DNA from 2 places in the Staphylococcus equorum genome. Region 2 is predicted to be linked to the other one. Evidence: predicted binding sites of a transcription regulator. Region 2 holds the regulator's gene; the other holds the start of a gene.
The links. Region 2 encodes LexA, which represses DNA repair genes until DNA is damaged. Its sites were predicted from a motif close to CGAACATATGTTCG; they were not measured.
Positions count from the first base shown of each region.

Region 1: uvrB (excinuclease ABC subunit UvrB) is a predicted target of LexA. The motif match lies at 14,116-14,129, and genes of this name have one in related genera.

Region 1 is NZ_CP118982.1:2,066,572-2,083,120, forward strand. Features, by position in the region: gene PYW44_RS10050 (YitT family protein) at 1-568, opposite strand, end outside; gene whiA (DNA-binding protein WhiA) at 829-1,776, opposite strand; gene PYW44_RS10060 (gluconeogenesis factor YvcK family protein) at 1,821-2,819, opposite strand; gene rapZ (RNase adapter RapZ) at 2,806-3,732, opposite strand; gene trxB (thioredoxin-disulfide reductase) at 4,071-5,015, opposite strand; gene PYW44_RS10075 (tetratricopeptide repeat protein) at 5,081-6,517, opposite strand; gene PYW44_RS10080 (acyltransferase) at 6,542-7,018, opposite strand; gene lgt (prolipoprotein diacylglyceryl transferase) at 7,028-7,864, opposite strand; gene hprK (HPr(Ser) kinase/phosphatase) at 7,868-8,803, opposite strand; gene uvrA (excinuclease ABC subunit UvrA) at 9,140-11,974, opposite strand; gene uvrB (excinuclease ABC subunit UvrB) at 11,980-13,962, opposite strand; gene PYW44_RS10105 (CsbA family protein) at 14,288-14,518, opposite strand; gene PYW44_RS10110 (YfbR-like 5'-deoxynucleotidase) at 14,524-15,165, opposite strand; gene PYW44_RS10115 (COG3942 and LysM peptidoglycan-binding domain-containing protein) at 15,574-16,473, opposite strand.
Region 2 is NZ_CP118982.1:1,546,498-1,563,046, reverse strand. Features, by position in the region: gene thrC (threonine synthase) at 1-108, shown strand, start outside; gene thrB (homoserine kinase) at 110-1,030, shown strand; gene PYW44_RS07595 (Cof-type HAD-IIB family hydrolase) at 1,075-1,881, shown strand; gene PYW44_RS07590 (hypothetical protein) at 2,006-2,320, opposite strand; gene PYW44_RS07585 (amino acid permease) at 2,503-3,948, opposite strand; gene PYW44_RS07580 (catalase) at 4,172-5,659, shown strand; gene PYW44_RS07575 (hypothetical protein) at 5,759-6,007, opposite strand; gene rpmG (50S ribosomal protein L33) at 6,448-6,597, opposite strand; gene rpsN (30S ribosomal protein S14) at 6,829-7,098, shown strand; gene guaC (GMP reductase) at 7,289-8,266, shown strand; gene PYW44_RS07555 (CAP domain-containing protein) at 8,278-9,300, shown strand; gene lexA (transcriptional repressor LexA) at 9,501-10,124, opposite strand; gene sosA (DNA damage-induced cell division inhibitor SosA) at 10,266-10,499, shown strand; gene PYW44_RS07540 (DUF896 domain-containing protein) at 10,630-10,878, shown strand; gene tkt (transketolase) at 10,956-12,944, shown strand; gene PYW44_RS07530 (YneF family protein) at 13,155-13,394, shown strand; gene PYW44_RS07525 (hypothetical protein) at 13,651-13,833, shown strand; gene PYW44_RS07520 (CcdC family protein) at 14,232-14,699, shown strand; gene sbcD (exonuclease subunit SbcD) at 14,865-15,995, shown strand; gene sbcC (exonuclease subunit SbcC) at 15,996-16,549, shown strand, end outside.

The DNA.
Region 1 (16,549 bases), 520 kb from region 2:
TAAACGATGTCGCTCTTTCGGTTACAAATAGCATAATGATTGTAAATAACACATTTTGTAAAGGAAGTACCATCAAAAAGGATAGAACGACGAGTGCATCCAACACAAAGATGCCTTGCGATGTTTTAATTTCTGAGTATTTATTAATTATCTTAGCTATAACTGATGTGCCTCCAAGTGTACTACCTGTCGCAATAACTAAACCTCCACCAATACCGATAATAGCCCCACCAAACACAGCATTAATCACGAAATTATCCACACCAAGATTTATATTTTCAGTTAAATGTAAGAACAGTGAAAGTGACGTATTTGCTATAACTGTATAGACTGCAGTTGTTTTACTCAAAAATTTCCAACCAATTAATACAACGAGTGTATTGATAATTAATGATGTCCAAGCCGGCGACAATCCAAATGAATATAATAATGCTAAAGATATACCGACAGTGCCCCCGTCTCCTAAGTTAGATCCAAGTAAAAAACAATTGACACCTATTGCGTTAATAAACGTACCTATTATACAAAGAATAATATTTTTAGAATGCTTATTAAACAGTTTTGACATTAACTCACTCCTTCGACTCCAACAACAATAGGATTTAAGCATAATTCTATTGCTATTACGCATCACAAATTGTATTAATTATATAAAAAAACACCTCTTTATAGAGGCGTTAATAATCAAAATTAAATTATACAATTATTTTATAATAATACTAGCACAACTAATTCACGTATGACTAGATTTATTTTTAATAATGCCACTAATATTTCTCGAAGGTAGAATTGAAGAGTCCAAGGTAAAATATAAAACTGTAAAGTATATTATTTCAGTTCAATTGGTTCGCCAGTTCTCAATTTATCCGCCATTTCATTCAACTTTCTTAATCGATGATTCACACCAGATTTAGATATATTGCCAGAAGTCATCATTTCTCCTAATTCTTTAAGAGACACTTCTTGGTGCTCTACCCTGAGTTTTGCAATTTCACGTAATCTTTCAGGTAAATTATCCAGACCAATTTCTTGGTCAATTAAACGAATACTTTCTACATGTTTCATAGCAGCGCTTACTGTTTTATTCAAATTAGCAGTTTCACAATTCACCAATCTGTTAACAGAGTTTCTCATATCACGTACGATACGAACATCCTCAAATTTCAAAAGTGCTTGATATCCCCCGATTAAACTTAAGAAATCAGAAATTTTTTCCGCTTCTTTTAAATAGGCAATACTACCTTTTTTTCGTTCGAGGTGCTTGGCATTCAATTCATATTTATTCATTAACTGCGTTATACCTTCAGAATGATCTTCATATAATGAAAATATTTCTAAATGATAAGATGACGTTTCTGGATTGTTTACAGAGCCACCAGCAAGAAAAGCACCACGTAAATAACTTCTTCTCATTTCATCATCATGAATCAATGCTTCATCAATTTCGTGCGTGAAGACACCACTTTTTAAAATACCTAATTCATCCAATATTTCTCTGGCACGTACTTTAATACGACAGATATAAATATTGTTCTTTTTTAATTTCATTTTCTTTCTCACAAGTAGTTCCACTTCAACATTAAATACTTTTTTAATTAACGAATATATACGTCTTGCCGTAGTAGCATTTTCGGTTTGTACGTTAATAACAAATTGTTGGTTGGAAAGACTGAGTGCACCATTCATACGAATAAGCGCACTGAGCTCTGCTTTTGCATTCTCTTCATCTACTTCTATTCTAGTCAGTTCATTTTTCATCTCGGATGCAAAGCTCATAGATTAATCAGTCCCTTCTTTAACTAAATGAAATCACTTAGTTATTATTTATCATTTTCTTTCTCACGCGTAAATTCAATCGTGTCAGTTTCCCTCATAGCTATTTCATAAATCATTTTAGATAATACTTCAGTATTATGACGCACGTAGTATTCTTCAGAAACCTCTACTAAATTAGGATGTGTAAATACTTTAATATTTTGTTCTTCCATATGATCCATATTACATTTCACTGGTGATGCTCCATCTTCCCTATAGCGCTTTAACACATCTTCAGTAAATGATTGGGTGCTACAGATAGAATAATTGATAAAGTTCTGACCAACATGATCATGTATTGCGTTCACATGATCGATTGCAGTGTAACTATTTGTTTCACCTGGTTGTGTCATAACATTTGAAACATATAATTTAGGAACATCTCCACCTAGCAGTGCATTAGAAATACCCTTCACGCATAGATTAGAAATCACACTCGTATAAAGTGAGCCAGGGCCTAATACGATTAAATCTGCCTCTTCTATTGCTTCAACTGCTTCTTCCATTGGCTCAACATCTTCTGGTTCTAAAAATACACGTTTAATCTTTTTATTCTTTTTTGGAATATTAGATTCGCCATATACAATTTCTCCATCTTCCATCACCGCATTTAAACGTACACTCGTATTGGTAGAAGGAATAACACGTCCTCTAATATTTAAAATTTGACTTAGTTCTTTCACTGCATGTCCAAAATCGTTATTGATGTTGGTTAATGCAGCAATGAGTAGATTACCTAAAGAATGACCTTCGACTTGGTTTTCTTTAAAACGATATTGAAACAATTGTTCTATTGTTGATTCTGTTTCACTTAATGCCGAAATAACGTTTCGTATATCTCCTGGAGCAGGTATATCCATTTCGCTTCGTATTTTACCCGTACTACCACCATCATCAGCTACTGTGACAATCGTCGTAATATCGATCGGATAACCCTTTAAACCACGTGCTAAAACGGATAAACCCGTACCTCCACCTATAAGTACAAGCTTAATTCTTTTCATTTTTTTGTTTCACGCCACTTTCGACATGTGCATCCCTATGTTGTACATACACATTATAGTCAAAACTCTCCCTGAGTTCTGCTCCGATACGTTTGGCTAGTGCGACAGAACGATGTTGGCCACCAGTACAACCTATTGCAATAACAAGTTGAGATTTTCCTTCTTTTTTATATCCTGGTATCATAAATTTCAATAAATCCATTAATTTTTCATAAAAAATGTTTGTTTCTTTCCATTTCATTACATATTTATATACTGCTTCATCTTCGCCAGTTAATGGTCTCAACTCATCAACATAGTGCGGATTAGGTAAAAATCTTACATCAAATACAAGATCCGCATCTATTTGTATACCATGTTTAAAACCAAAGCTAATTACATTAATATTAAATGTTTGATAGTTACTTTGATTAAAATAATCTCCCATACGTTTGCGCAATTCTTTCGGTGTCATTTGCGATGTATCAATCGTATAATTCGCTAAACTTTGTATTTCAGTCAACAACTCACGTTCTTCTTCAATAGCTTCAATTAATGAACGTTGACCTTTTTCATTTAAAGGATGTGCACGACGTGTTTCTTTATAACGAGAAATCAGTTTTTCATTCGATGCTTCCAAGAACATTAAATCAACAATAACATCTGAGTTACTCTTAATTTGGTCCATTTCTTTAATTAAAGATTTAAATAGTTCCTTACCTCTTAAATCAATAGCAATCGCTACTTTTTGTAAAGAAGGATTTCCTTGCCCCATCAATTCTACAAATTTTGGTAAAAGAATCGGTGGTAAATTATCTACACAGAAATATCCAATGTCTTCTAAACTCTGAATGACCACAGATTTTCCGGCGCCTGACAAACCAGTTACAACCAACAATTCACTCTTTACTATTTCTTTTTCTTCTCGTTGCATCTCTTTACACCATCCATTGATTATTTTAATCGCAAAATTAGTTCTACGCTGTTAATAGCTTATTTATATTGGCATTTATACAATATCTTTCATTTTTCTCAATATAAGTCTAACGAGTTAATATTATCACATTATATTTTACATGAAAAACGACTAAGGTAGTAGTTTTATCTATCAATATTATAACGCTATAGTTGTTTCATTATGTAAAAAAGCTAGAATGTTATAACTTACTATAGATCGTAAGTATAACATTCTAGCTATGACTGAATTTATCTATGATATTTTATACAATCTTTTATAATCTATGACTTTATCCCATCAATGATACAATTTATTTATGCTTCAATTGTATCGTGTAAATGCTCGATATATGCAATGGCACTTTGTGCAGCAATACTTCCATCACCAGTTGCAGTGACAATTTGACGTAACCCTTTTTCACGTACGTCGCCTGCTGCATATATACCAGGTACACTTGTACTCATGTCTTCATTCGTTAAAATGTAGCCAACTTCATTAGTAATACCTAAATCTTGGAAAGGTATTGTTAATGGTTTCATACCAATGTACACAAATACGCCATCGCCATCTAGTGTTTGTTCTGTGCCATCTTTTGTTGATTCTAATGTTACCGAACCAACTTTGCCATCTTTGTCATTAATTGTTTTTAAAGTGTGACTCCAAATAAAATCAATTTTATCGTTTTTAAATGCGCGATCTTGTAAGATTTTTTGAGCACGTAATTCATCTCTACGGTGAACAATTGTTACGCTATCAGCAAATTTTGTAAGGAATGTTCCTTCTTCTACAGCTGAGTCTCCGCCACCAATAACAAATAATTTCTTACCTTTAAAGAATGCTCCATCACATACGGCACAATAACTTACACCACGACCGCCAAGTTCTTGTTCACCAGGTACACCAATTTTTTTGTATTCTGCACCTGTTGAAATGATTACGGCGCGAGCTGTAATTTCACTATTACCAAGGTTAATCACTTTATGAGTACCTTTATCTTCTATTGATTTGATATCGCCATATTGATATTTAGCACCAAATTTTTTCGCATGTTCAAACATTTTCGTTGATAAGTCCGGACCTGTTACCATTTCAAATCCTGGGAAGTTCTCAACTTCTTCTGTGTTTGCCATTTGTCCACCTGGCATACCACGTTCAATCATTACTGTGCTTAAATTAGCACGTGATGCATAAACTGCAGCAGTCATTCCTGCTGGTCCGGCACCTATAATTGCCACATCAAAATCCACTTGTTCAGCCATTTAAATTGCCTCCTGTTTAATAATTCATTATGCGCAGTATATATGATTTCTTGCATTTCTTAAACTTATATGCTCACTAAATAATCTATCGTTTTATTTAAACGGTAAGAAGATATATCAAACCATTCGATTACTTGTTGTTTTGTTATTTTACTATCAGCATTACGATAATACATATACACAAATGCTGCAATATATTCATTTACATTTGTTAAATCTACTTTTTCAGATATAATCGCTTCTGCTTGATCAATCCATACAATAAATAAATCCTCATTATTTTTCAATGATTTCACACCATACAACATCAATAAGCCTCTATGAATGAAATCTAATTTGTTTAATTTTAAATCTTGAATAATATAGGTAAGATATAGCTTTTCGTAATCTTCCATAGATTCTAGAACTGCCCAAATTTCTTGTGTTAAAAGCACTTCGCGTCCCTTTAACTGGTTTAATAAGAAAATACCATATAACCTATGATGGCTATCGTCATGGAGTAATAATGGTAATACTTGTTCATCGAAATACATTTTACTCTCTGCAATAACCCAAGGTGCATAACCTACATCTACTTTAGTCATATCTTGCAACTTCGACCAATAATATTTACTATCCTCAATATTGTTTAAATAGTAACTATTATAACTTAACGCATTATACATTTGGATGGAAAGGAATTTTCCTTTTCTATAAAGTGGCTGTAATATTTTTTGCGAAGCTTCATATTGTTTCAAGTAACATAAAACGATGCCTAGCTTAAATGATTCATCATCATTCATCGGCATGACTTTATTTAAAATTTTTAAATAGCGTTGGTATTTTTCTTTATCATTCGTATTATAAAGTAATAAAGTATAATGACATAATGCATGTACATCCGTATTATCTTCACTAAGCAATCGCTCAAACATTTCTTTAGCAATGTCATATTCATTCATGTATAAATAACACATCGCAAGTAAATTACGCACTACGCGATGTTCTTGAATTTCATCGTTTTGATTTAAGATAAATGTTCGTGCTTCGGGTAATCTTCCCTGAGAAAATAGGTATTGGAAAATAAGTTGTACTGCAAATAGCTGACTTTCTATCTCTATTTTTTCAGCTGAATTATAAGAAACTTCAAACATTTCTTCAAGTTCTTCTTTATAATCTTCATCGTTAGACATCGTGACATAATTTATACCAAATAAAAATGCTTTATTTGCTTCATTTAATGTAATGTTTAATTGACTAAGCTGATAATAACTTTCTTCTACTAACTCTTGTTGCGCAATACTTTCATAAAATAGATGCTCTGCTTTACCACTTAGTCCTATATTCACAAGACATTCCGCGTATTTTACTTTTACATCAAAATCTTGAGGTGACATATCCAGCACTTTGCCATAATATTCTGCTGCCTTTTTATAATCTTGGTGCAGAAATTTTTGGTCTCCCAATTTTTTATAAAATTGACTATCTAATTTCATTGGTATTACTTTGCCGTTATGCGCCATCCATTATCACCTCCTAAATATTAATTAAGTTCTTATTTGCATGGGATTTCCATATGCTAATGCCGAATCAGGTATGTCTTTTGAAATAACAGCACCCGCTCCGACTTTAACATTTGATCCTATGCTTACACCTGGTAATATTGTAACATTCGCGCCAATTAAAGTATTATCACCAATTTGCACACGCCCCGTTCGAAATTCATCAACGAGAAATTCATGAGTCAAAATTGTAGTATTATAGCCAATCACACAATTTTCCCCTATGGAAATATACTCTGGGTATAATAAATCGGGAACTACTTTAAAAGCAAATGCTGTGTTTTTACCAATATTCATTTTCAATAAATTGCGATACGCCCAATGTTTTAATTTCACGTGAGGCAAGTACCTGCAAATTTCAATAATTATCGTTTGTTTAAATATTTTAAAGTATCTAATATAACGATACATATGCCAAAGTGGGTTATTGCCTTTAACTTTAACCTTTTTTAAATTACGCATGATATTTTATCACTTCACTTTTTGATTTGACCAAGTTAACGGACCAACATCTTTATATCTTGGTGCGTTATATTTCACTCTTCTTATAATCATAATCACAATACCTACTATAATCAGTATAATAGACATTAACTGCGCTACTCGAATATCACTAGTTAACATCAAGCTATCTGTACGCATGCCTTCTACGAAAAATCTGCCGATTGAATACCATATCAAATATAGACAGAAAGTATCTCCTATACGTAAATGTTTTCTAAGCAAGATTAGTATAACAAAGCCTAAAATGTCCCAAATAGATTCATATAAGAATGTTGGCTGGTAGTATTTGCCATTAATATACATATTATTAATAATAAAATCTGGAATATGTAAGTTTTCTAAGAATGTTCTTGAAACAGGACCGCCATGAGCTTCATGATTCATAAAGTTGCCCCATCTTCCAATACCTTGGCCTAAAATCATACTTGGTGCAATGACATCACCAATTTGAAACGGGTTAATATTTTTTTGTTTACAGATGATAATCCCTGTAACAAATCCACCTATTAAGCCACCGTGTATTGCAATACCACCGTGCCATATCATCGGAATTTCAATTGGGTTTTGAATATAATACGGCCACTGGAATACAACGAAATAAAGTCTCGCCATAATAAATCCAAATATTGCACTCCAAAAAATGATATCAACTAATGTATCTGTATCAAAGCCAATTCGTTTCACACCTTCTTGAGCAATAAAATAACCCAAGAGTATCCCAACAGCGATAATAATTCCGTACCAACGTACTGAAATAGGCCCAAGCTCAAGTGCAATTGGATTGATATAATTTAATGTCATCATTACCTATTTCTCCTCACTATTGCTACCATTTCGTAATATTTCAGCATTTAAGCGATCATTAAACTCTTCTGCTGTATTGATGCCCATAATATTCAGTCGGTAATTCATTGCCGCAACTTCAATAATAACCGCTACGTTACGTCCAGGTCGTACAGGAATTGTTTTTTTCGTAATTTCAGTATCTAAGATACGTAATTTTTCTTCATTTAAGCCGACTCGATCATATAATTTGTCTTTATGCCAGTTTTCTAAATGAATATTTAAACGCAATCGTTTTTCAGTTAAAATCGAACCTGCACCAAACAATGTCATTACATTAATGATACCTAAGCCTCTAATTTCTAATAAATGTTCTATTAATTTAGGTGCTCTCCCAATCAATTCGTCTTTACTAATTTCTCTAATTTCCACATTATCATCTGCTACTAATCTATGACCACGTTTTATTAATTCTAATGCCGTTTCACTTTTACCGATTCCAGAATCACCAGTAATCAGTACACCTACACCATAAACGTCGACAAGTACTCCATGCAGTGATGTTGTTCGTGCGAGTTCATGTTCTAAAAATGTAGTTAAACGACTCATTAATTGTGTAGTAGCAATCGTCGACGCAATTAAAGGCGTGTCGAGTTCTTTTGCTGCAGCGATAAGTTCCTCTGGTGGTTCTAAATCTCTCGTCACAATAATCGCTGGTGTATCTGGACGACATAACTTTCTCATACGACCTTTACGTTCTTCATCTGGTAATAAGTTATAAAAAGATAATTCCGTCGTACCTAATAATTGAATACGGTCAGAAGCATAGTGAGAAAAATAACCTGCCATTTCCAAACCTGGTCTTGAAATATCTGTATTTTTAATTTGTTTGTTTAAACCTGCTTCTCCAACAATAAGATCAAGTTCAAAGCGGTCTACTAAACTCTTGGTAGTTAACATAGTTCACCTCTATCAATATTTCTCTTACATTTGCAATATGATATTATCATATCAAAAAGAAATGATAATCCATATCAAAAAGTGTAGAAGATCGATAATTCAACACATATCTATAATATCTATCATTATATCAATTATAAACGATATCACACACCAGTGACTGATTATATTTTCAATTTATTCATTTAATTTACTACAAATCATTTTCTAGGTATTTGTTGGTAATAAATACAAAAATACCCCCTTCAAAGTTTGCACGTTAAAGTACTTACCTTGAAGAGAGCCATTTATACTTATGTTCCCGCCTTTTTGAGTGGAGTTACATACTTATATTGTTTATTTTACTGTATCTCTTTCTAGCACAGGCTTTAAGTATTGTCCTGTATAACTTTCTTTTACTTCTGCAATTTGTTCTGGCGTACCGGTAGCTACAAGCGTACCGCCCCCATCGCCACCTTCTGGACCTAAGTCAATAATATGATCTGCCATTTTAATAACATCTAAGTTATGCTCAATAATAACCACAGTATCACCATTTTCCACTAGTTTATTGAGTACTTTTAATAATCGACCAATATCATCAACATGTAAACCAGTCGTTGGTTCATCAAGAATATAGATGGAGCGACCCGTAGAACGTTTATGCAATTCAGATGCGAGTTTAACACGTTGTGCTTCCCCACCAGAAAGTGTTGTTGCTTGTTGTCCGAGTGTAACGTATCCTAGTCCAACATCAACTAATGTTTTCAATTTACGATGAATTTTTGGTACTTTTTCAAAGAAATTAGTCGCTTCTTCAGCTGTCATTGCTAAAATATCTGCAATGTTTTTACCTTTATACGTGACTTCTAGCGTTTCTCTATTGTATCTAGAACCACCACAAATTTCACACGGTACATACACATCTGGTAAGAAATGCATTTCAATTTTTATAATACCGTCACCTCTACAAGCTTCACAACGACCGCCTTTCACATTAAAGCTAAAACGGCCTTTAGTATATCCTCTTACTTTAGATTCGTTTGTTTGCGCGAAGATATCCCTAATATTATCGAATACCCCTGTATAAGTTGCTGGATTTGATCTCGGTGTTCTTCCAATAGGTGATTGATCAATATCGATTATACGTTCAAGTTCTTCTATTCCTTGAATTTCGTCACAATCACCTGGTTTTACTTTTGATTTATTAATGTGTTTTGCTAATGATTTATACAGCACTTCATTAACTAACGTACTCTTACCTGAACCAGAAACACCTGTAACTACTGTCATTGTTGATAATGGAAAATCTACGTCGATATCTTTTAAGTTATTACTTCTTGCGCCTTTAACACTGACTTTACGATCAGTTATTTCACGGCGTTCCTCAGGTACTTCTATCAGCTTTTTCCCGCTTAAATATTGACCAGTGAGTGATTTTTTCTGATTCATTACTTGTTTAGGTGTACCACTCGCGACAATTTCGCCACCATGTTCACCTGCACCTGGGCCTACATCAACCAAATAATCAGCCGCACGCATTGTATCTTCATCGTGTTCTACAACGATCAAAGTATTACCTAAGTCACGCATTTCTTTTAATGTACTTATAAGTCGATCATTATCTCTTTGGTGAAGTCCGATAGAAGGCTCATCTAACACGTAAAGTACACCTGACAGTCTAGAACCAATTTGTGTAGCAAGGCGAATTCGCTGCGCTTCCCCACCTGATAATGATCCTGATGCACGATTGAGTGTTAAATATTCTAAACCAACGTTGTATAAAAATTCTAAACGTGAGTTAATTTCCTTTAATATTTGATCTGCAATTTTTCTATCTTGATCTGACAATTCAATATGTTCATACATATGCAAAGCATCTTTAATTGAATGTTCAACAACTTCACCAATATTCTGACCAGAAACATATACAGATAACGCTTCACGGCTTAAACGTTTACCATTACAAGTTTCACAAGGTAGCTCAGTCATATATTTACTCATCATCTCTCTAACAAGTTCAGATGGTGAGTCATGATAACGACGATTAATATTATTAATCACACCTTCAAATTCCATTGTTCGTTTACGTGTTTGACCATTGCGTTGTTTAAAAGTGAACTCAATTTCTTTACCTTTAGAACCGTTTAAAATGATATCTTGTTGTCTATCTGTTAATTTTTTAAATGGTTTATCCATATTAATTTTATATACTTCACAAACACGATTTAATAATGTTGGATAAAAATCAGAACTTGAAGATTCCCAAGCTATGATTGCACCTTCATTTAAAGTTTTGTTTGTATCAGGAACCACTAAATCTAAATCTACTTTCAATTTCAATCCTAAACCATCACATGTTGGACATGCACCAAAGGGGCTGTTAAAACTGAACATACGAGGTTCTAGTTCACCAATTGAAAAACCACATATCGGACAAGCATGGTTTTCCGAGAATTTTAATTCTTCTCCCCCAATTATATCAACGATTAATGTACCTTCAGCAAGTCTAATCGCAGTTTCTATAGAATCAGCAAGACGTCCTTCAATACCTGCTTTAACCACCAAGCGATCTATTACGACTTCGATAGTATGATTTTTATTTTTATCTAAATTTGGCACTTCGTTTACATCCATAATTTCACCATCAACACGTACACGTACATAGCCTTTTTTGCTAATGTCGTCTATGAGTTTTTCTTGTGCACCTTTTCTATGAGAAACCACAGGAGCCAATAGTTGGATTTTAGAACGCTCTTCAAGTTGCATCACTTGGTCTACCATTTGTTGTACAGTTTGCGATTCTATTTCAATACCATGATTGGGGCAAAATGGTTTGCCTATACGTGCGTAGAGCAACCGTATATAGTCATATATTTCAGTTACTGTCGCTACAGTTGATCTTGGATTTTTACTTGTAGTCTTTTGGTCAATTGATATCGCAGGTGATAAACCTTCAATCGTATCAACATCTGGTTTATCCATTTGACCTAAAAATTGTCTTGCATAAGCACTTAATGACTCTACATATCTACGCTGACCCTCAGCATATATTGTATCAAAGGCAAGTGAAGATTTTCCTGATCCAGACAGTCCCGTCATCACGATGAGTTTATCTTTCGGTATTTCAATATCTACACCTTTTAAATTATGGGCACGAGCCCCTTTTACTACAATGGATGGTTGTTTCATATTTGTCACCCTTCTGCTTTTAATTCAAACAACATATCTCTAAGCTCTGTTGCTTTTTCGAAATCTAAATCTTTAGCTGCTTGTTTCATTTCTTTTTCTATATTTGCGATTGTTTTTTCGCGTTCTTTTTTCGTCATTTTCTTAGGTACTTCAGTTTGTTGTTGTTCATTTGTTTCATCATTTTCGACAGTTGCACTAATAACATCATGAATTTTCTTATTAATCGTAGTAGGCGTAATATTATGTTTTTCGTTATATGCTTTTTGAATTGTACGACGTCGCTCTGTCTCATCAATGGCATAACGCATGGAATCTGTAATCTTGTCACCGTACATAATAACTTCACCGCGACTATTACGTGCTGCACGTCCACTTGTTTGAACAAGTGATCTATGTGAACGTAAGAAACCTTCTTTATCAGCATCAAGAATAACAACAAGAGATACTTCTGGTATATCGATACCCTCTCTTAATAAGTTAATTCCAACAATGACATCATAAGTTCCCATACGTAAATCACGAATAATTTCTATACGCTCCAATGTTTTAATTTCTGAATGTAGGTAATTGACCTTAACGCCAGCTTCTTTTAAATAAGTAGTTAAATCTTCACTCATTTTTTTAGTTAATGTTGTAACTAGCACACGTTCATTACGTTCAATGCGCTCATGGATTTCACTTATTAAATCGTCAATTTGATTTTCCGTTGGTCGCACTTCAATCTCAGGATCTAATAGACCTGTTGGACGAATAATTTGTTGTACCATTTCATCTGTATGTTCTAACTCAAATGGACCAGGTGTAGCAGATACATAAACGAGTTGATTGGTTTTTTCTTCGAATTCTTCAAATTTTAAAGGTCTATTATCCAAAGCGCTCGGCAAACGGAAACCATGATCTACAAGTACTTGTTTACGTGCACGGTCTCCATTATACATACCCCTAATTTGAGGTAATGTCACATGTGATTCATCAACCATTACAAGCCAATCATCGCCAAAATAATCTAATAACGTATATGGCGTTGAACCCATTGGTCTTAGTGTTAAATGCACAGAGTAGTTTTCAATACCAGAACAGAAGCCCATTTCTCGCATCATTTCTAAATCATAATTCGTACGTTGTTCTAGTCGTTGTGCCTCTAATAATTTATTTTCTGAGCGTAATTCTGTTAAGCGTTCTTCTAGTTCATTTTCAATTCTTTGTATTGCAGATTTCATTTTCTCTTCACGTGTTACGAAGTGGGATGCTGGAAAAATCACAAAGTGATCACGCTCTCTTAAAACTTCACCCGTTAAATAATTTACTTCACGGATACGATCAATTTCATCACCAAAAAATTCTACACGAATACACATTTCTTCTCTCGAAGCAGGGAAAATTTCAACTACATCTCCCCTTACACGAAATGTACCACGTCTAAAATCAATATCATTTCTCGAATATTGAACGTCTACTAATTTTTTTAAAAGTTCACTTCTGTCCATTTCCATACCAGCGCGAACACTGACTACTAAATCTCGATATTCTTCTGGATTACCTAAACCATATATACAACTGACACTCGCAATAATAATGACATCGTCTCTTTCAAAAAGTGAACTTGTCGCTGAATGTCGTAATTGGTCAATTTCATCATTTATTGAAGCATCTTTTTCAATAAATGTATCAGTTGATGGCACATATGCCTCTGGTTGATAGTAATCATAATAACTAACAAAGTATTCTACTCTATTTTCTGGAAAGAATTCTTTAAACTCACTATATAATTGACCTGCTAATGTCTTATTGTGGGCGATAATGAGTGTGGGTTTGCCTACTTGTTTAATAACATTACTCATCGTAAAGGTTTTACCTGTACCTGTCGCACCGAGTAAGGTTTGATGACGTTTGCCCTCATTAACGCCTTCAACTATTTTCTTTATCGCATCTGGTTGATCACCCTGAGGTGTAAAATCAGATTGTAATTTAAATTGATGATGTTCCATAGTGACACATGCCTCCTATATAATTTCTAACGATACGAACATACCTGATGTGTCTATGTTTAAAATGTATATACTACTGTTGCTGTGTGTCTGCATCAAGTTTGCAGATTCATATTCTCGTTACATATTTTAACAGATTTACAAACGAAAAAGCAAACATTTGTTCGCTTTTATCTTGCTATATATAAAGAAAAACAAACATAGTTCTGTCACCATGTTTGCCTAAGTTGTATTTGTTTATTCTAAAATAAACTATATTGTTGAAGTTATACAATTATAAAATGCATATTTAACTATAGCAATTAAGTTGCTTAACATTTATTACTCAGTCATCTTCTTTTTTATGAAATTCTAATTGATCGATAATAAGGTAACCAGCCAGCAACGAGGCAACATCTATAAAAATGATCCATTCATTATGAAAAAAACCTTTTTGAACGGATGCACCAATTATAATTAATGTTAAAATCGTTCCTACCCATTTACTTCGTGTTAGCACGCTGAAAAATACCACGAAAATACATGGAAAAAAGGATGCGAGCACATACCAAATCATTCACTTCACCCATTCCTATTATTTAAAATAGCCATTGTTGTTTCACGTAATTCTGATCTTGGGATGAATTTTTCCGTTAACATTTCTGGAATAATATTATCTATAAAATCTTGTACCGAACTTAGATGATCAAATTGCATAATCGTTTCTAAGGACATCTCATATATTTCAAAAAATAGTTGTTCGGGGTTACGCTTTTGTATTTCTCCAAATGTTTCATATAATAAATCTATTTTGTCAGCTACAGAAAGTATCTGACCTTCTAATGAGTCATCTTTACCTTCTTGAAGTCTTTCTCGATATATATCTTGATAGGCTTCTGGAATTTCTTCATTTATAAAATGATCTACCATTTCTTCCTCTACTTGTGAGAAGAGTTTTTTTAATTCGCCACTTGCGTATTTAACTGGTGTTTTAATATCACCCGTAAAAATTTCAGCAAAATCATGGTTTAACGCCTTTTCATATAAACTTTTCCAATCTACTTCATTACCATGGTATTCCTCTACTGTAGCCAAATATTGGGCAATTTTTGTCACCTTAAATGAATGCGCAGCGACATTATGCTCAAAGTATTTAAATTTTCCCGGTAATCTAATTAATTTTTCTAAATCAGACAAGCGTTTAAAATATTGATGTACTCCCATGACATCGCCTCCTAGTTTGTTTAATGAATGATTATACTTAATTTTATAATATCATTCAACAATCAAAATGTCTTATCAATGTAATTGAATTTAACTAATTCAATTTATGGGGTGTCTAGTACATAAACTTATATCTCAGCCTCCGTTGTTATTTTGACAGTAATTGGCTGGGCATATACTACGAAATATTATTAGAAAAATTATATTTCTCTCCCATTACCTTATTAATGATATTATTTAAATACATTGAGCTCTAAACATAGAACCACTCCAAAACATGCAGGAGTGGTTCTATGATGTACCATTTATTATACTCAGCAAAACTTACCTCTAATATAATCTCACTATTAAGCACCTTTTCTTTAGGTATTCAGATGATATTGTAGGTATATACCAATTTATGATTTGCTAATGAATATAATTATATTGACCAATGTTGTGAATCGTTCTATAAGATTTTTGTCCTACACCTTGCCAATTCATTTCTGATACTACAATTGAGCCATCTGGGTTTTTACGTTCTACAACACCTACATGGCCATAGTTACCGGCATTACTTTGGATAATCGCACCCACTTCAGGTGTATGGTTAACTTTGTAGCCACTATTACTAGCTGCTGAAGCCCAATTATTCGCATTACCCCAAAGGTTACCTACTGATTTTCCTAATTGTTGACGGCGATCAAATGCATAATATGTGCATTGTCCCCAACTATAATAATTACTACCATTTGAAGCGACTTGTGTTGGTTTATATTGACTAGAATACATTTGTTTACTTTCATTTTGATTATTTGCTGCTTCTTTTTCCACGTAATTCCAAGTATGTTGTGTCGTTGGTACAAGGTTATTTGATGTTACTGGAACATCATTACCTTCTCTTGTTTCATTCTGTACTTGTTGTTCGTTAAAAATACTATGAAGCTGGTTATTTAAATGTGCTGAACCCTTTTCAGATACTGCCACTAATTGGCCTGGGTAAATAACTTCACCTAGATTTGGGTTTAACTGATAAATTTGTTCTAAATTAAGTTGATATTTTTCAGCAATATTTAAAACTGTATCTCCTTGTTTTATTTCTACTATATCTTTGTCTGGAAGTACTAATTGTTCTCCTGCTTGTACAGTTACTCTTTCATTCAATTGATTTAATGACTGAATTTCATTTGTTGTTGTGGCAAATGCATGCGCTATATCAGATAATTTAGCATCTTCTTTTACTGTGTGAATTTGGTCTGCTGATGCAATACCATTAAAACCAAAAAACAATGCTGCCGATGTTACAGAAAATGTTAATCCTTTCTTCATTACATGTTCAACCCTTTACTGTCTTAAATTTTAATCAATCATAATATAGCATAAAACATTTCGTCTTTTGCGGTTG
Region 2 (16,549 bases):
AATGGCTTAAAAGATCCTGATACTGCAATTTCTTTATTAGATAACCCTATTAAACCTTTACCAAATGATAGAAAGAGTATTCTAGACTACATCAAAGGAGCACTATAGCATGAGCGATAGGTTATATTTAAAAATTCCGGCATCTACTGCAAATTTAGGTGTCGGTTTTGATTCTATAGGAATGGCTTTAAATAAATTTTTATATTTAGATGTGAAAGTAAGTGAAAGTAATGTTTGGACATTTAACCATATTGGGCCCAATGTTGAAGGATTACCAACTGATAACAGTCACTATATTTATCAAGTTGCTCAAAAGGTTGCGCGTAAATATAACGTTATGTTACCCAACCTAGAGATAGAAATGAGAAGTGAAATTCCATTGGCGAGAGGATTAGGCTCTTCAGCGTCTGCTTTGGTTGGTGCGCTTTATATTGCTAATTATTTTGGTGACATAGAGCTGTCTAAGTATGAATTGCTGCAACTTGCTACAGAATTTGAAGGACATCCTGATAACGTAGCACCGACGATATATGGTGGTTTAGTACTCGGATATTATAATCCAGATACAAAAGTTACAGATGTGTCTTATATTGATACACCTAAGGTAGATATCATTATCACAATTCCGTCGTATGAATTGAAGACAACTGACTCAAGAAATGCATTACCTGATACTTTTTCACACAAAAAGGCAGTTCAAAACAGTGCAATAAGTAATACGATGATTAGTGCACTCATACAGCACAATTATGAACTCGCTGGCAAGATGATGGAGCAAGATGGCTTCCATGAACCATATAGACAGCATTTAATACCTGAATTCCAATCGATTAAAGCGATTGCTAAACAATACCAAGCTTATGCGACAGTAATAAGTGGTGCAGGGCCTACGGTATTAAATTTAATCGCACCTGAACGAAGTGGGGAGCTAGTAAGGGAATTGAAGCATGAATTTGAAAATTGCCGATCTGAACTTGTTACAATCAACGAATCTGGTGTAGAATCTAAAGTATTGTACCAACATCTTTAATTTGGTGTAGTATAGATTGAAGATGTTGAAAGGAGATAGGCAACATGAGTAAATATAAAGTTATAGTAATGGATATGGACGATACTTTGATGAATGCTGAAAATAAAGTCAGCCCTGAAACAGAATCTTATTTAATTGAGATACAAAAACAAGGGTATAAAGTTATTTTAGCTTCAGGTCGTCCAACTGAAGGTATGCTACCCACTGCGAAATTATTAGAGTTAGATCAACATAATAGTTATGTGATTAGTTATAATGGTGGTCAAACAATCAATGTTCGTGATGAAGCGGTTGAAGTGAGCCGTGCAATAACAAAAGAAAATTTTGATTTAATTGTAGATTTTTGTAGAAAACATGAGTTGTTTGTATTAACTTATCAAGATGGTCACATCATTTATGAAGGTGAACACGAATATATGAACATTGAATCAGAACTTACTGGTTTACCAATGAAACATGTAGATGATATGAAGGCGTATATTCAAACAGATGTGCCTAAGATTATGGGTGTAGATTATGTTTCTAAGGTTTCAGCTATTAACACTGAATTAGATGGTAGTTTCAATGATGCTGTTGATGTTACAACGAGCAAACCTTATTTTTTAGAATTCATGACTAAAGACGTCTCTAAAGGAAATGCAATTATTGCTCTATGTGAGAAATTGGATATAGATATAGCGCAAGTTATCGCATTTGGTGATAGTTCTAACGATATATCAATGCTTGAAGTTGTAGGCTATGCAGTAGCCATGGACAATGCAAATGATGCTGTGAAAGCTGTAGCTGATGAAATTACTTTAAGTAATATTGATAATGGTATTCCACACACTTTACAAAAAATAATAAAATAGAAATAGGCTTGGATTTAAGTCCAGTTTATATTCGTGGTATTTAAAAATCACCAATTCATCGGCATATTAAGCCGTTGAATTGGTGATTTGTTTTATGAATAGAGCATTAAGTATGTTTTCGTATTTATTTTGCTGTATGTGTCCATTCATTTTTACCACGATGTCGTTTAACATGTGCGTATACTTGATCGGCTGCATAATCTAAATTTGTGTAGACTGTAATAGAAAATGCAGATTGATTTTCTTCGAAATCTTCCTCGAGAAATAAATCTTTAAGATGGTTAAAAAGACTTTCCATTTGTGAATGGTCTAAACTACTATACTCCCTTAATGTGCGTTTTATTAAGCGGTTATGTCTATCTTCAAGTGATTGCACAACAATAACGAAGCGTTCCTCAGTTTCTAAAATATCGTCAAATAAATTCGTTTGTCCAATCATAGTTTCCACCTCTAAGTTACGTTTATTATTATAAACTATTATACTATATTTCCCTTCAACTGAAAATATCAATGCTTTATAGATTTGAAATCGTATTGAATTAAATAAACGCTATTTATTATAAAAGAAAAAGCATTGATCCAAGAAACAAATAATTGCTTCTGTGTATCAATGCTGAAATGTTAACTATAATCGTGGCTCTTTAAATCCAATTCTTCTAGTTTAACAATTTTAGTTTTTTTGAAATACTTATGTGCAAAGTAAATAATTGCTAAAATAATCATAGGGAAAATATTTCGGAATAATGCTCCAAAATCACCAGCCATAACAGCGCCAAATGAATTTCCGACAAATAAGAATAGTAAGGAAAGAATTACAATGATTGGTCCTAATGGATAAAATGGTGCTTTATAAGGAAGTACATCATCAGGATTTTTATTTTGTTTTTTAATTGCTGACCGTAATCTTATTTGTGCTAAAATACTGGATCCCCAAATTACAATGACTAAAGAACCAATGATATTAAGTAATGTGAAAATAATGTCTGATTTAAATTGAGCGATAATAATTATTGCTAATACAATGATAAAAGTAGTGAAAAGTGCAGCCATCGGTAATTTTGTAGTTTTATTTAATTTACCTAAGAATCTTGGTGCCTGCTTATCTTCAGCCATTGAGAATAGCATACGACTCGTTGTATAGATACCAGAATTCGCTGCAGATAATAATGCAGTTAAAATTACAGCATTAATTACCGATGCTGCAAATGCAATACCTACACGGTCAAATACAATTGTAAATGGACTTTGTGCTACTGATTCACTTTGGTTCAATAACATTGGATCAGTATAAGGAATAATTGCTGATATGACAGCTATTGATAATACATAGAATAATAAAATTCTCCAAAATACTTGTTTAATTGCTTTAGGCATTGATCGATGTGGATTCGATGATTCTCCAGCTGTTACAGCAACAACTTCAGTACCACCAACAGAGAAACCTGCGACCAGTAATACGCCTAAAAAGCCTGAAAATCCACCCACAAACGGTGCTTCTCCGCTTGTGAAATTGCTTAAGCCATATGTTTTACCGCCTAAGATACCAACAATAGTTAATACACCAATTACGATGAATACAACAATTGTTATTACTTTGATTAGAGATAACCAAAATTCTGTTTCACCAAAAGCTTTAACTGAAAAAATGTTCAGTAAAAAGAGTAAGCATAAAAAGATAATACTCCACGTCATTGGTGAAAAGAATTGAAATACATCCCAATAATAAAGTACGCTTGCAGATATAATAATATCAACACTCGTTACGAGTAACCATATTGCCCAATATAACCAACCCATCGTAAAGCCTAATGAACTATCCACGAAACGGGTAGAGTATGAACTGAATGATCCCGAAACAGGATAAAACGTGGCTAATTCACCGATAGACGACATTAAGAAATATAGCATTACGCCAATAATCAAGTAAGCCAATATTGCGCCGCCTGGACCAGCTTGAGATATAACATTCCCAGTTGCTACAAATAACCCGGTACCGATGGCGCCACCAATTGCTATCATTGAAATATGTCGAGAGTTAAGACCACGATTCATATTATTTTGTGCCATAAAAAATCTCCTATAATCTATTGAATTTTATATATACAATCCATTTTAATGCTTTTAAGTGATACAAGCAATGCCTTTTGTGACTTAAAATTCATAAAATATTTAAATATTTAGAAAACTTTCACATATTTCAATGAGACTTTGTTGCTTTTAAAGTTATATTACATTAAAATAAGTGCTAGATAATAATTATTATTATTTAGAAAATCGAGGGGGAATTTTTATGAGTAATGATAAAAAATTGACAAGTCTTTTTGGTGCGCCAGTCTCGGACAGAGAAAATAGTATGACGGCAGGACCTAGAGGGCCATTATTAATGCAAGATTGGTACTTTTTAGAGCAAATGGCTCATTTTGATAGAGAAGTTATTCCTGAACGACGCATGCATGCGAAAGGTTCTGGCGCATTTGGTACGTTCACAGTTACAAATGATATTACAAAGTATACTTCTGCAAGTATTTTTTCAGAAGTTGGAAAACAAACAGAAATGTTTGCACGTTTTTCTACAGTAGCTGGGGAACGTGGGGCAGCAGACGCTGAACGTGATATCCGTGGATTTGCTTTGAAATTTTATACGGATGAAGGTAACTGGGATTTAGTAGGTAATAACACACCAGTATTCTTCTTTAGAGATCCTAAATTATTTGCGAGTCTTAATCACGCAGTAAAACGTGATCCAAGAACGAATATGCGTAGTTCACAAAACAATTGGGATTTTTGGACTTCGTTACCTGAAGCATTGCATCAAGTAACAATTTTGATGTCAGATCGAGGGATTCCAAAAGGTTTTAGAAATATGCACGGTTTTGGTTCTCATACTTATTCAATGTACAATGACAAGGGTGAACGTGTATGGGTGAAATTCCATCACAGAACTCAACAAGGCATTGAAAACTTACAACCTGAGGAAGCAGCAAGTGTTATTGCTAACGATAGAGAATCATCACAACGTGATTTATTCGAAGCAATTGAAAATAAAGATTATCCAAAATGGAAATTATATATTCAAGTGATGACTGAAGAACAAGCAAGAAATCATAAAGATAATCCGTTTGATTTAACTAAAGTCTGGTATAAAGGTGATTACCCACTAATTGAAGTTGGTGAATGGGAACTTAACCGTAACCCTGATAATTACTTCCAAGATGTTGAACAAGCTGCATTTGCGCCAACAAACATTGTTCCAGGATTAGATTTTTCACCGGATAAAATGTTACAAGGTCGTTTATTCTCATATGGTGATACACAAAGATATCGTTTAGGTGCTAACCATTGGCAAATTCCAGTAAACCAACCTAAAGGTGTAGGTGTTGAAAATATTTGTCCATTCAGTAGAGATGGTCAAATGAGAATTTTAGATAATAATCAAGGCGGTGGCACACACTATTATCCAAATAGTGATGGTTCTTTTGAGGATCAACCACAATTTAAAAAACCTGGATTACCAATTGAAGGCGAAGCATATGAATATGATTATAGACAAGATGATGACAATTACTTCGAACAACCAGGTCGCTTATTTAGATTACAATCTAAAGAGCAACAAGAGCGTATATTTGTAAATACTGCAAACGAAATGCAAGGTACTACATTAGAAGTTCAACATCGTCATATCCGTCATTGTTACAAAGCTGACAGTGAATATGGTAAAGGTGTGGCAAATGCATTAGGCATTGATATCAATGATGTAGACATAGAAGCAGCAGACTAAGTTAATATGATGGGTATTAACTTTTAAGATTTTTAAAACTTTAAAGCAGAATTTATAATTAAAGGTAGCTTCCAATATAATGGAAGCTACCTTTTTATGTTATCTCGTTTTAATACCTAAAAAGTTTTGTGAATAAAAATGAAGTTTACCACAATTATTGCACATCAGTGCAATTAATGGAGTTGCATCATTTCCTAATGAAGCTGTTAATAGGGGTGCGAAATAATGACCATTTAAAATTTCGATTTTAGGATGTTCACAATTACAAATACTTTTGTTTTTCGTTTTTGTCGTTATTGAATTAATGATATGACTTTTCTGCTCGTCTGACATGTGGCGATTTTCCATAAAATTCTCCTCCAATAATAGATGGTTATACTATTATAAGATGTTTCACGGTTGATTAGAAGACTGTGCAAAAATTTAAAAGTGACAATTAAGTTGTAAAATGTTAATTAACACTTATTAATGAAAAATAAGATTTGAAAATTATAAAATACGTAGCAAAAGGGCTTATTTACTTGTGATAATCTAATGAAATTTAAAGTTTTAAATTAAAATGAAGGCCTCTTTATTATGAAAAGCCTTAAATAATAGAATAGACAAAAAGATACTTTCAATAAAAATACTTAAAAAAATAAACCAAATGCTTTTATAGCAATTGGTTTATCTAAGTTCTTAGATGTCTCCATTATGGAAACACCTTTATCTCTGGAACTTAACAAATAATTTAAGTTCAGTATTACTTTTAAATATGTCGTATTCAAAAGATAAGGTCTAACATCATATTATTTTGTTTCACGATGTAACGTATATTTATTTAATCTTGGGCAGAACTTTTTAAGTTCTATACGCTCAGGATTATTACGTTTATTTTTAGTAGTAATATAGTTACGCTCGCCAGACTCAGTACAAGCCAATGTAATATTTACGCGCAAAGTTAACACCTCTTTCTTAACAGGAATGATTACGCTTTAAAATTCTACCATATAAATTATGCAATTTCAATTACTTTTCTATAAATATAAATATCTAATAATGAAGAAACAAATGATGTCATTCAAAAAATTGCAATAAAAATTTGAATATGGAACTTTCTGTTTGATTAATGAAAAGGATGTGTTATGATTTAAAACGAAATGATTACGATTTAAAAGGAGAGATACATTATGGCAAAAAAATCAAAAATAGCAAAAGAACAAAAAAGAGAACGCTTAGTCGCTCAGTATTATGAATTACGTCAAGAATTAAAAGCTAAAGGAGATTATGAAGCTTTAAGAAAATTACCGAGAGATGCATCACCGACAAGATTGACACGTCGTTGTAAGGTTACTGGAAGACCCAGAGGTGTTTATAGAAAATTTGGAATGTCTAGAATTGCTTTTCGTGAATATGCGCATAAAGGACAAATTCCAGGGGTTAAAAAATCAAGTTGGTAAATACGACCCAAGTTCGTTTACATTTGTAGTAAAACAATGTATATTATCAATTGGTTAAGATAAATCAAAAAGTTATTGTTCGGAATTTGCTGTAAATATATGTATTTTCCTTGTACAATATTTGAAATCATCATGAAAATCTTACGATTGTATTATTGTTTTATTAAAAATGTTAGGGGTTTGTTAAATTATGAAAATTTTTGATTATGAAGATATCCAATTGATACCAAATAAATGTATTGTTGATAGTCGCTCTGAATGTGATACAACTGTCAAATTTGGTTCAAGAAACTTTAAGTTGCCTGTAGTACCAGCAAATATGCAAACAGTTATGAATGAAGAATTAGCAGAATGGTTTGCGGAAAATAATTATTTTTATATTATGCATAGATTTGATGAAGAAGCTCGTATTCCTTTTACTAAAAAGATGCAAGATAAAGGTTGGTTCGCTTCTATTTCTGTAGGAGTAAAAGAACGTGAATTCGGTTTTGTTGAAAAATTGGCAGCAGAAAATATAATCCCTGACTATATTACAATTGATATTGCACATGGTCATTCAGATTCAGTCATTAATATGATTAAACATATAAAAGCACATATTCCAGAGACATTTGTAATTGCTGGTAATGTGGGTACACCTGAAGGCGTTCGTGAACTTGAAAATGCAGGCGCGGATGCAACGAAAGTAGGTATAGGGCCTGGTCGAGTTTGTATTACTAAAATTAAAACTGGTTTTGGTACTGGCGGCTGGCAGTTATCGGCACTCAACCATTGTAGTAAAGCAGCACGCAAACCAATCATTGCTGATGGTGGTATCAGAACGCATGGAGATATCGCTAAATCAATTCGCTTTGGGGCATCAATGGTAATGGTGGGCTCATTATTTGCAGCTCATGAAGAATCTCCTGGCGAAACTGTTGAATTAGATGGTAAAATGTATAAAGAATATTTTGGTAGTGCTTCTGAATTCCAAAAAGGCGAACACAAAAATGTTGAAGGTAAAAAAATGTTTGTTGAACACAAAGGTTCTTTACTTAATACTCTAATAGAAATGCAACAAGATTTACAAAGTTCAATTTCGTATTCAGGTGGCAAAGATTTGAAATCATTAAGAAAAGTGGATTATGTAATCGTTAGAAACTCTATTTTTAATGGTGATAGAGATTAGTTTTATAGTGGGTGTATAAAATCAGAAAAATTTTATTATATATAGTTGTTTTTTTAATAATAGTATTAGTCGTTCCAATCCAAGAAACTACACCTCTGACATCATTACAACAACAGTTTAAATCAAAAGTGGACGGTTGGACATCAGAACAATCTACATCTGATGATGCGCTAAAAGTGCCAAGTGAACAAGAATTTGCTGTAAATAATATTCAAATGAATATGACTAAGGATGAAGTTGACAAAAAGTTAGGAGACGCACAACGTGTGACTTCTAATGAGTATGGCACAAATTGGCATACTTACTATTCTGGTGATTATAGATCATTTGTGATGGTGAGTTACATTGATGATAAAGTAAACGCACTTTATAGTAATCAGAATGTAATTTCATCAAAATCAAAAATTAAATATGGAACACCGAAAGAAGTCGTTAGAGATAGATTAGGTGAACCTATTACTGAAAAAGAAAAAGGTCATGTAAAATTTGATGTGCAAGATGATGAATTTGACAATTTTCATGATGATCAAATTTATACAACAGCTTTTTATGACAAACATGAAAACAATAACTTAACTGCACTTCTACAAGTTAGCGAAAAAATGGAAAACCGCTTACAACAACAATATGCTGCACCATCAGAAGGATTGGCACAAAGTTTTGAATTACAAAACTTTGATTTAGTAAACGCTGAGAGAGTCCAACGTGATTTAGCATCGTTAAATTATTCGGCTAGTATTTCTGATACTGCGAGAAAACATAGTATAGATATGGCAGAGCATGACTATTTTAATCATGATAATTTATCAGGCGAATCACCGTTCGACAGATTAGAAGCAGACGGTCATGATTTTAATGCAGCAGGTGAAAATCTAGCTTATGGTCAAACAAGTAGCATTTATGCACACCAAGGTTTAATGAATTCATTAGGACATAGAAAGAACATACTAAAAAAAGAATTCAAAACATTAGGTGTAGGTGTGGACTTTAATGAGGAAAGACAACCTTATTGGACTGAAAATTACAGTGGATAGTGTTTATTGATTGTTATAAGAGGGTATCTTACTATTTGTGAGGATGAATAAGTTATGACAACAAATAAAAAAGATAAAACAGAAGATATACTTGAAAAAGTAAAAGAAGTCTTAGATAAAAAAGACAAAAAATAAGAGGTTGAGCTCATAGCTCAACCTCTTATTTTTGTGAGAGTGTTTTTAAAGGGTTAAATTTATAATTACATTTCTCTAAATAGTCCTACAACTTTACCTAATACAGTTACATGTTCTAAATAGATAGGGTCCATTGTACTATTCTCAGGTTGCAAGCGATAACGTGACTTTTCTTTATAGAATCGTTTAACAGTAGCTTCATTATCTTCAGTCATAGCAACGATAATATCACCATTTTCAGCGATTGTCTGGCTTCTAACGATTACTTTATCGCCATCTAAGATACCTGCTTCAACCATACTGTCACCAACTACATTGAGAATGAAAATATCACTATTATGAGTTGAAGTGAAGTGTTCGGGTAATGGGAAATACTCCTCAACGTTCTCTACAGCAGTAATAGGTATGCCAGCTGTTACTTTACCGATTACAGGAACGTGGATAGTTTCTTCCATATTTAAAGTATCACCTAATTGTTCTGATACAATTTCAATTGCCCGAGGTTTAGTAGGATCCCTTTTTATATAACCCTTTTCTTCTAACCTTGATAAATGACCGTGAACTGTAGAACTTGATGCTAATCCAACGGCTTCACCAATCTCTCTTACACTTGGCGGATATCCTTTTGAATGAACTGTTTGTTTTATATATTCGAAAATTTCACTTTGTCGCTTTGTTAACTCTCTCATAGTAGGCACTCCCTAGATTAATTTGTTTTTATTATAGCATGCATATATATATATTACAAACGTTTGTTCGTTTATTGTTGACTCGGAACACGTGTTCTGGTAAGGTATAAATACAAACAAACGTTCTAGGAGTGACTATTAATGATAAAAATATATAAACACCAAATAAAAGCATATATAACAGTGTTATTTGTTACGATGTTATTAAGCGCATTATTTATTATAAGTGCGCATAACAACGCAGAATCAGAACAGACGTACGAAATGACCGATCATCAATTAACGAGTGAACCGGTACAAAGCGAACAATATAACGTGAAAACTGAAGGTAATAGCGAACACGAACACCAACCGGTTATAGCAGCAGTTAAATAACGATCTAAATAGAAGTGATTTGGGAAAGCAAGCATGTTAATAGTAAATAGGGATAAAGTGAGCGAAACGATTTAGTTTCGCTCACTTTTTTGTTATATTTTTTCTAGATTATAAATTACGGAGGTTTACTATGGCTAACAAGGGTGGCGTAGATTTAGAACGTATTAATGAATTAGCAAAGAAGAAAAAGGAACAAGGACTAACTCAAACTGAAGCTAAAGAACAATCTAAGTTGCGCAAAGCTTATTTAGATGAATTTAGAGGCAAGTTCAAACAACAAATTGAAAGTACGAGAGTTATTGATTCAGAAGGAAATGATGTTACACCTAAGAAAGTGAAAAAAATATTAGATTCTAAAGATAAAGAAGATAAAAACTAAATCAATTTTTTGTTAAATAGAAGAAAAGTAATGTATAATGATATTGAATCTTGCTAGAAGAAAGGAAGTCATATTAGATGAATATAGAAAAAGATCAATTAGCGATAGATACGATTAGAGCGTTAAGTATCGACGCTATTGAAAAAGCAAACTCAGGTCACCCTGGATTACCAATGGGCGCTGCTCCTATGGCCTATACATTATGGACGCGTCATTTAAACTTTAACCCCCAATCAAAAGATTTCTTTGATAGAGATCGCTTTGTATTATCTGCGGGACATGGTTCTGCGTTATTATACAGTTTATTACATGTTTCAGGTAGTTTAGAATTAGAAGAACTTAAACAATTTAGACAATGGGATTCTAAAACGCCTGGTCATCCTGAATTTAGACATACGGATGGCATTGAAGTAACAACAGGTCCACTTGGACAAGGTTTCGCTATGTCAGTTGGTATGGCAATGGCAGAAAAACACTTAGCTGGCAAGTTTAATAAAGATGATGCACAAGTTGTAGATCATTATACTTATGTACTTGCTTCTGATGGTGACTTAATGGAAGGTATTTCACATGAAGCTGCTTCATTAGCAGGTCATAGTCAATTAGATAAGCTTATTGTTTTATATGATTCTAATGATATTTCTTTAGATGGTGATTTAGATAAAGCATTCTCTGAAGATGTAAAAGGTCGTTTCGAAGCATACGGTTGGAAACATATTTTAGTTGAAGACGGTAATGATATCGAAGCAATTGATAAAGCAATTGAAGAAGCGAAGTCTAATGATGTACCTACAATAATCGAAGTTAAAACAATTATTGGTTATGGTGCACCAAACAAACAAGCTTCTCATGGCGTGCACGGTGCACCATTAGGTGAAGACGAAAGAAAATTAGCTTTCGAAAATTATGGTCTAGACCCTGAAAAACGTTTCAATGTGCCTGAAGAAGTATATGAAATTTTCCAACAAAGTATGCTAAAACGTGCTAACGAAAAAGAAGAAGCATGGAATAAGCTTGTTGAAGAATATAGCAGTAAGTACTCAGATTTAGCTGAAGAATTCAAACTAGCTATTAGTGGTAAATTACCAGTAAATTATAAAGATGAATTGCCACACTTTGAAGCTGGTCATAGCGGTGCTTCTCGTGCTGATTCAGGTGAAGTAATCCAAGCATTAAGTAAAACAGTACCTTCATTCTTTGGTGGGTCAGCTGACTTAGCTGGTTCTAACAAATCAAATGTGAAGGATGCAGCTGATTTTGACAAAGATACACCAGAAGGCAAAAACATTTGGTTTGGTGTGCGTGAATTCGCAATGGGAGCTGCAGTAAATGGTATGGCTGCACATGGAGGATTACATCCATACGGTGCAACATTCTTTGTATTCAGTGACTATTTAAAACCAGCTCTTCGTTTATCATCAATCATGGGCTTAAATTCAACATTCATCTTTACGCATGATTCAATTGCTGTTGGTGAAGATGGTCCAACACATGAACCAATCGAACAATTAGCTGGTTTACGTGCGATTCCTAATATGAATGTGATTCGTCCTGCAGATGGTAACGAAACACGTGTAGCTTGGGAAGTAGCACTAGAATCAGAAAGTACACCGACATCATTAGTATTAACACGTCAAAACCTTACAACAATGGACTTACCAAAAGAGACAGTTGAAGAGGGCGTACGTAAAGGTGCTTATGTAGTATTTGAATCTGATAAAGAAGCAGAATTCTTATTATTAGCAACTGGATCAGAAGTTAATCTTGCTGTAGATGCAGCAAAAGATTTAGAAGCACAAGGTAAAGGCGTTCGTGTTGTATCAATGCCTAACTGGAATGCATTCGATCAACAATCTGCTGAGTATAAAGAATCAGTACTACCATCATCAATTACAAAACGTGTAGCTATTGAAATGGCTTCACCACTTGGTTGGCATAAATATGTCGGCACGCAAGGCAAAGTCATCGCAATTGATGGATTTGGTGCAAGTGCGCCTGGTGATTTAGTAATTGAAAAATATGGTTTCACTAAAGAAAACGTATTGAATCAAATACAAACATTCTAATTAATATAATTAATTATTTAAATTGTTGGTATGAGAGCGAAAGTTCTCATACCAATTTTTATTATTAGATATAAAGCATAGCTTATATTTACAAATTGATTTTGTAATTGATATAATACATAAGGTTGAAAAAATATATTAATTGAGTTGCTCTTGAAAAGGAGCACCAATTTTAGTAAAATTCATTAGGATAGGAAAGTGGGTGAAACAATGGCAACTTGGTTAGCAATTTTATTAATCGTGTTAGCACTAATTCTAGGACTAGTCGGTGGATTTTTCCTTGCAAGAAAATATATGATGGATTATCTTAAAAAGAACCCACCAATTAACGAAGAGATGCTACGTATGATGATGATGCAAATGGGTCAAAAACCATCTCAAAAGAAAATAAATCAAATGATGACGATGATGAACAAAAATCAACAAGATCAAATGAAAAAAACAAAATAATGTTCTATAAAAGGTTCGAGCCAATAAGTGAATTGGTTTGAACCTTTATTTTTTAGCAATAAGGTTAATGTATTAAATACTTAGACATATTAAATATTTTTCAAAGTGAAGGATAGTATTATAAAAGGTTTTAAGTCGCAAACTCTAGAGTATTCAATGAATAAAATGTAAGTATTATATTTCAAATATTCAGAAAATATTTGATTGTGATATGATTTTTGTTATAATTGTATATATATAAGGGAGGTATCGATAAGTGAAGGATGCTTATGACATGGAAGACAGAGAAGTATTAGATCGTCTAGCTAATATGCACATTAACTTTCCGAACGATGAAGCTTTTAAGAAATATCATAATGCAATGCAAACTCATGATATGAATTATCTTAGATATACACTAAATGATGCATTATCAGCATGTGTTAATTCGCATGTGTAATAGAGCAAAAATGATAGAATAAACCTTTACCAAGGTTCATTCACATTGTCGACAAAGTCTTAACGACTTTGTTGGCATTTTTTATGGTGTATGTTTTAGATTTTTTAGGTTCACAAAGCTTTAGTCATAGCACTTCACTTTTCCCAAGAATAAAAAAGGAACAATAGTATAAATTTATATTCTTCGCATATATGTTAGTATAGGAAATTTATAATTTATAGAAGGAAAAGATATTGATAGTTGTTATTTACTTAATTTAAAAATGCTAATATATACTATGTAATGTTAGAAACGATAAAATAGGTGAAAACGAATTAAAAATACTGATTAATATTTTGTTAAGTGATATACTATCGAAAGTAAATATCATCTTATAGAAATTTAAAGAAGGTGTAAGTGTGTTATATTTAGTAATTTCTATAATTTTCGCTTTTATAATGGGACTAGGTGCTATCTTTGTGCGAATGAAAGCGCAAAATTTTCCAGTTAATGAAAAGAAAATTATATTACCGCCATTTTTTATGGCAACAGGTGCTTTAATGTATGTTGTTCCATATTTTAGATTAACTGGTCTTGAAATTGTAGAATGTATTATTTTAGGTATAGCGTTTTCTACAATTTTAATATGGACATCTAAATTTGAAACTCAGGGCAGTGAAATATATATGAAGCGCTCTAAAGCTTTTCCTATCATTCTTATTTCACTACTGTTAATACGTACATTACTTAAAATATTTATTAGCAATAAAATAGATCCAGGAGAAATTGGTGGCATGTTTTTCTTACTTGGTTTTTCAATGATTGTTCCTTGGCGCTTAGCAATGTTATATAAATATAAGAAGCTTAAAAGCACATTAATTCAATAGTTTGGGGAGGCTGGGGCATACATACATGTCTCAGCCTCAATTGTTTTATTAGCAGTAGTTGAAGAAAAGGAAAAACAGTTTAATACCATTATGTTTATACTTGTCTTAGTGGTAAAGATATTATATTATATAAATACGAACAAACGTTCTATTAGAGGTGTAAAAATGAAAGTAATACATACAGCCGATTGGCATTTAGGCAGAATTTTAAATGGTAAATCATTATTAGAAGACCAAGCATATATTTTAAATCGTTTTATAGAAGCGATGGACAATGAACAACCGGATGTCATAGTAATTGCGGGTGATTTATATGATACGAGTTATCCGAATAAAGATGCCATCCAATTATTAGAAAGTACAATTGATACTTTGAATCTAGAGATGGGCATTCCGATTATTATGATAAGCGGTAATCATGATAGTAAAGAACGATTGAACTATGGTTCCAAGTGGTTTGAAAAGTCAAATTTATATATACGTACAAAACTTGAAGACATAAATATACCTATTTCAATTGGAAATGTAGATTTTTATACGCTACCGTTTGCAACAATTAATGAAACTCAACACTTTTTAAAAGATAATACGATAGAAACTTATCAACAAGCTTTAAGTAAATCTATTGAATATATGAGTAATAATATAAATAAGAATAATACCAATATTCTTATCGGTCACTTAACTGTACAAGGTGGTGTGCGTTCAGAATCAGAGAGACCTTTATCTATAGGGACAGTCGAATCTGTTGAAGCTGACTCGTTTCAACAGTTTGATAGAGTTATGCTGGGTCATCTACACCATCCGTTTAGCATAGATTCTGATTTTATAAGCTATAGTGGGTCAATACTTCAGTATTCTTTTTCTGAAGTGAATCAACCTAAAGGATATAGAATCATTGAAATTAAGGAAGATACAATCAAAGAGAAGTTCATACCGATTGCGCCTTTAAGACAATTAGAAGTTATAGAAGGCGATTACGAAGATGCGATACAAGAAAAATTAAAGGTAAAGGGTAAAGATAATTATTTACATTTCAAATTAAAGCATATGTCTCATGTCAGTGATCCAATGGTACATTTAAAACAAATTTATCCTAATACATTAGCACTTACAAACCAGACTTTTGATTTTAGCGCACATATTCATCAAGATAACTATGAAATTCAAAAATTAGATGATGAAACGATAATTGATAAATTCTATAAAAATATTACTGATGAAGAACTAACACAAACTCAAAGTAAAACTGTAGCTAAGGTGTTAAATGATTTACTAGAAGGAGGGTCTGAATAAATGAGACCTTTAACATTAAATTTAAATAATTTCGGACCTTTCTTAAAAGAAGTGATAGATTTTAATAACGTAAAAGATAATCAACTTTTTTTAATCAGTGGTAAAACTGGATCAGGTAAGACAATGGTTTTTGACGCAATTGTGTATGCGCTTTTTGGTGAAGCGTCTACTAAAGATAGAAAAGAGAGTGATTTAAGGAGTCATTTTGCAGATAGCAAGACTCCTATGACTGTAGAATTTGAATTTAAGCTAAGAGATCATATTTTTAAAATTGTGAGACAAGGCGCATTTATTAAAGAAGGTAATAAAAATAAAACACTAGGCCAGTTAGCCATATACCAATACGAAGACGATGAGTATAATCTCAGAGAGAGTAAAATAAATACGGGTAATCAATTTATCAGAGATTTATTAGGCGTAAACGCTGAGCAATTCAGACAACTTTTCATATTACCTCAAGGCGAATTTAAGCGATTTTTACTATCTAAAAGCTCAGAGAAGCAAGAAATTTTAAGAACACTTTTTAATAGTCAGCGTTTTGAAGAAATACAGAA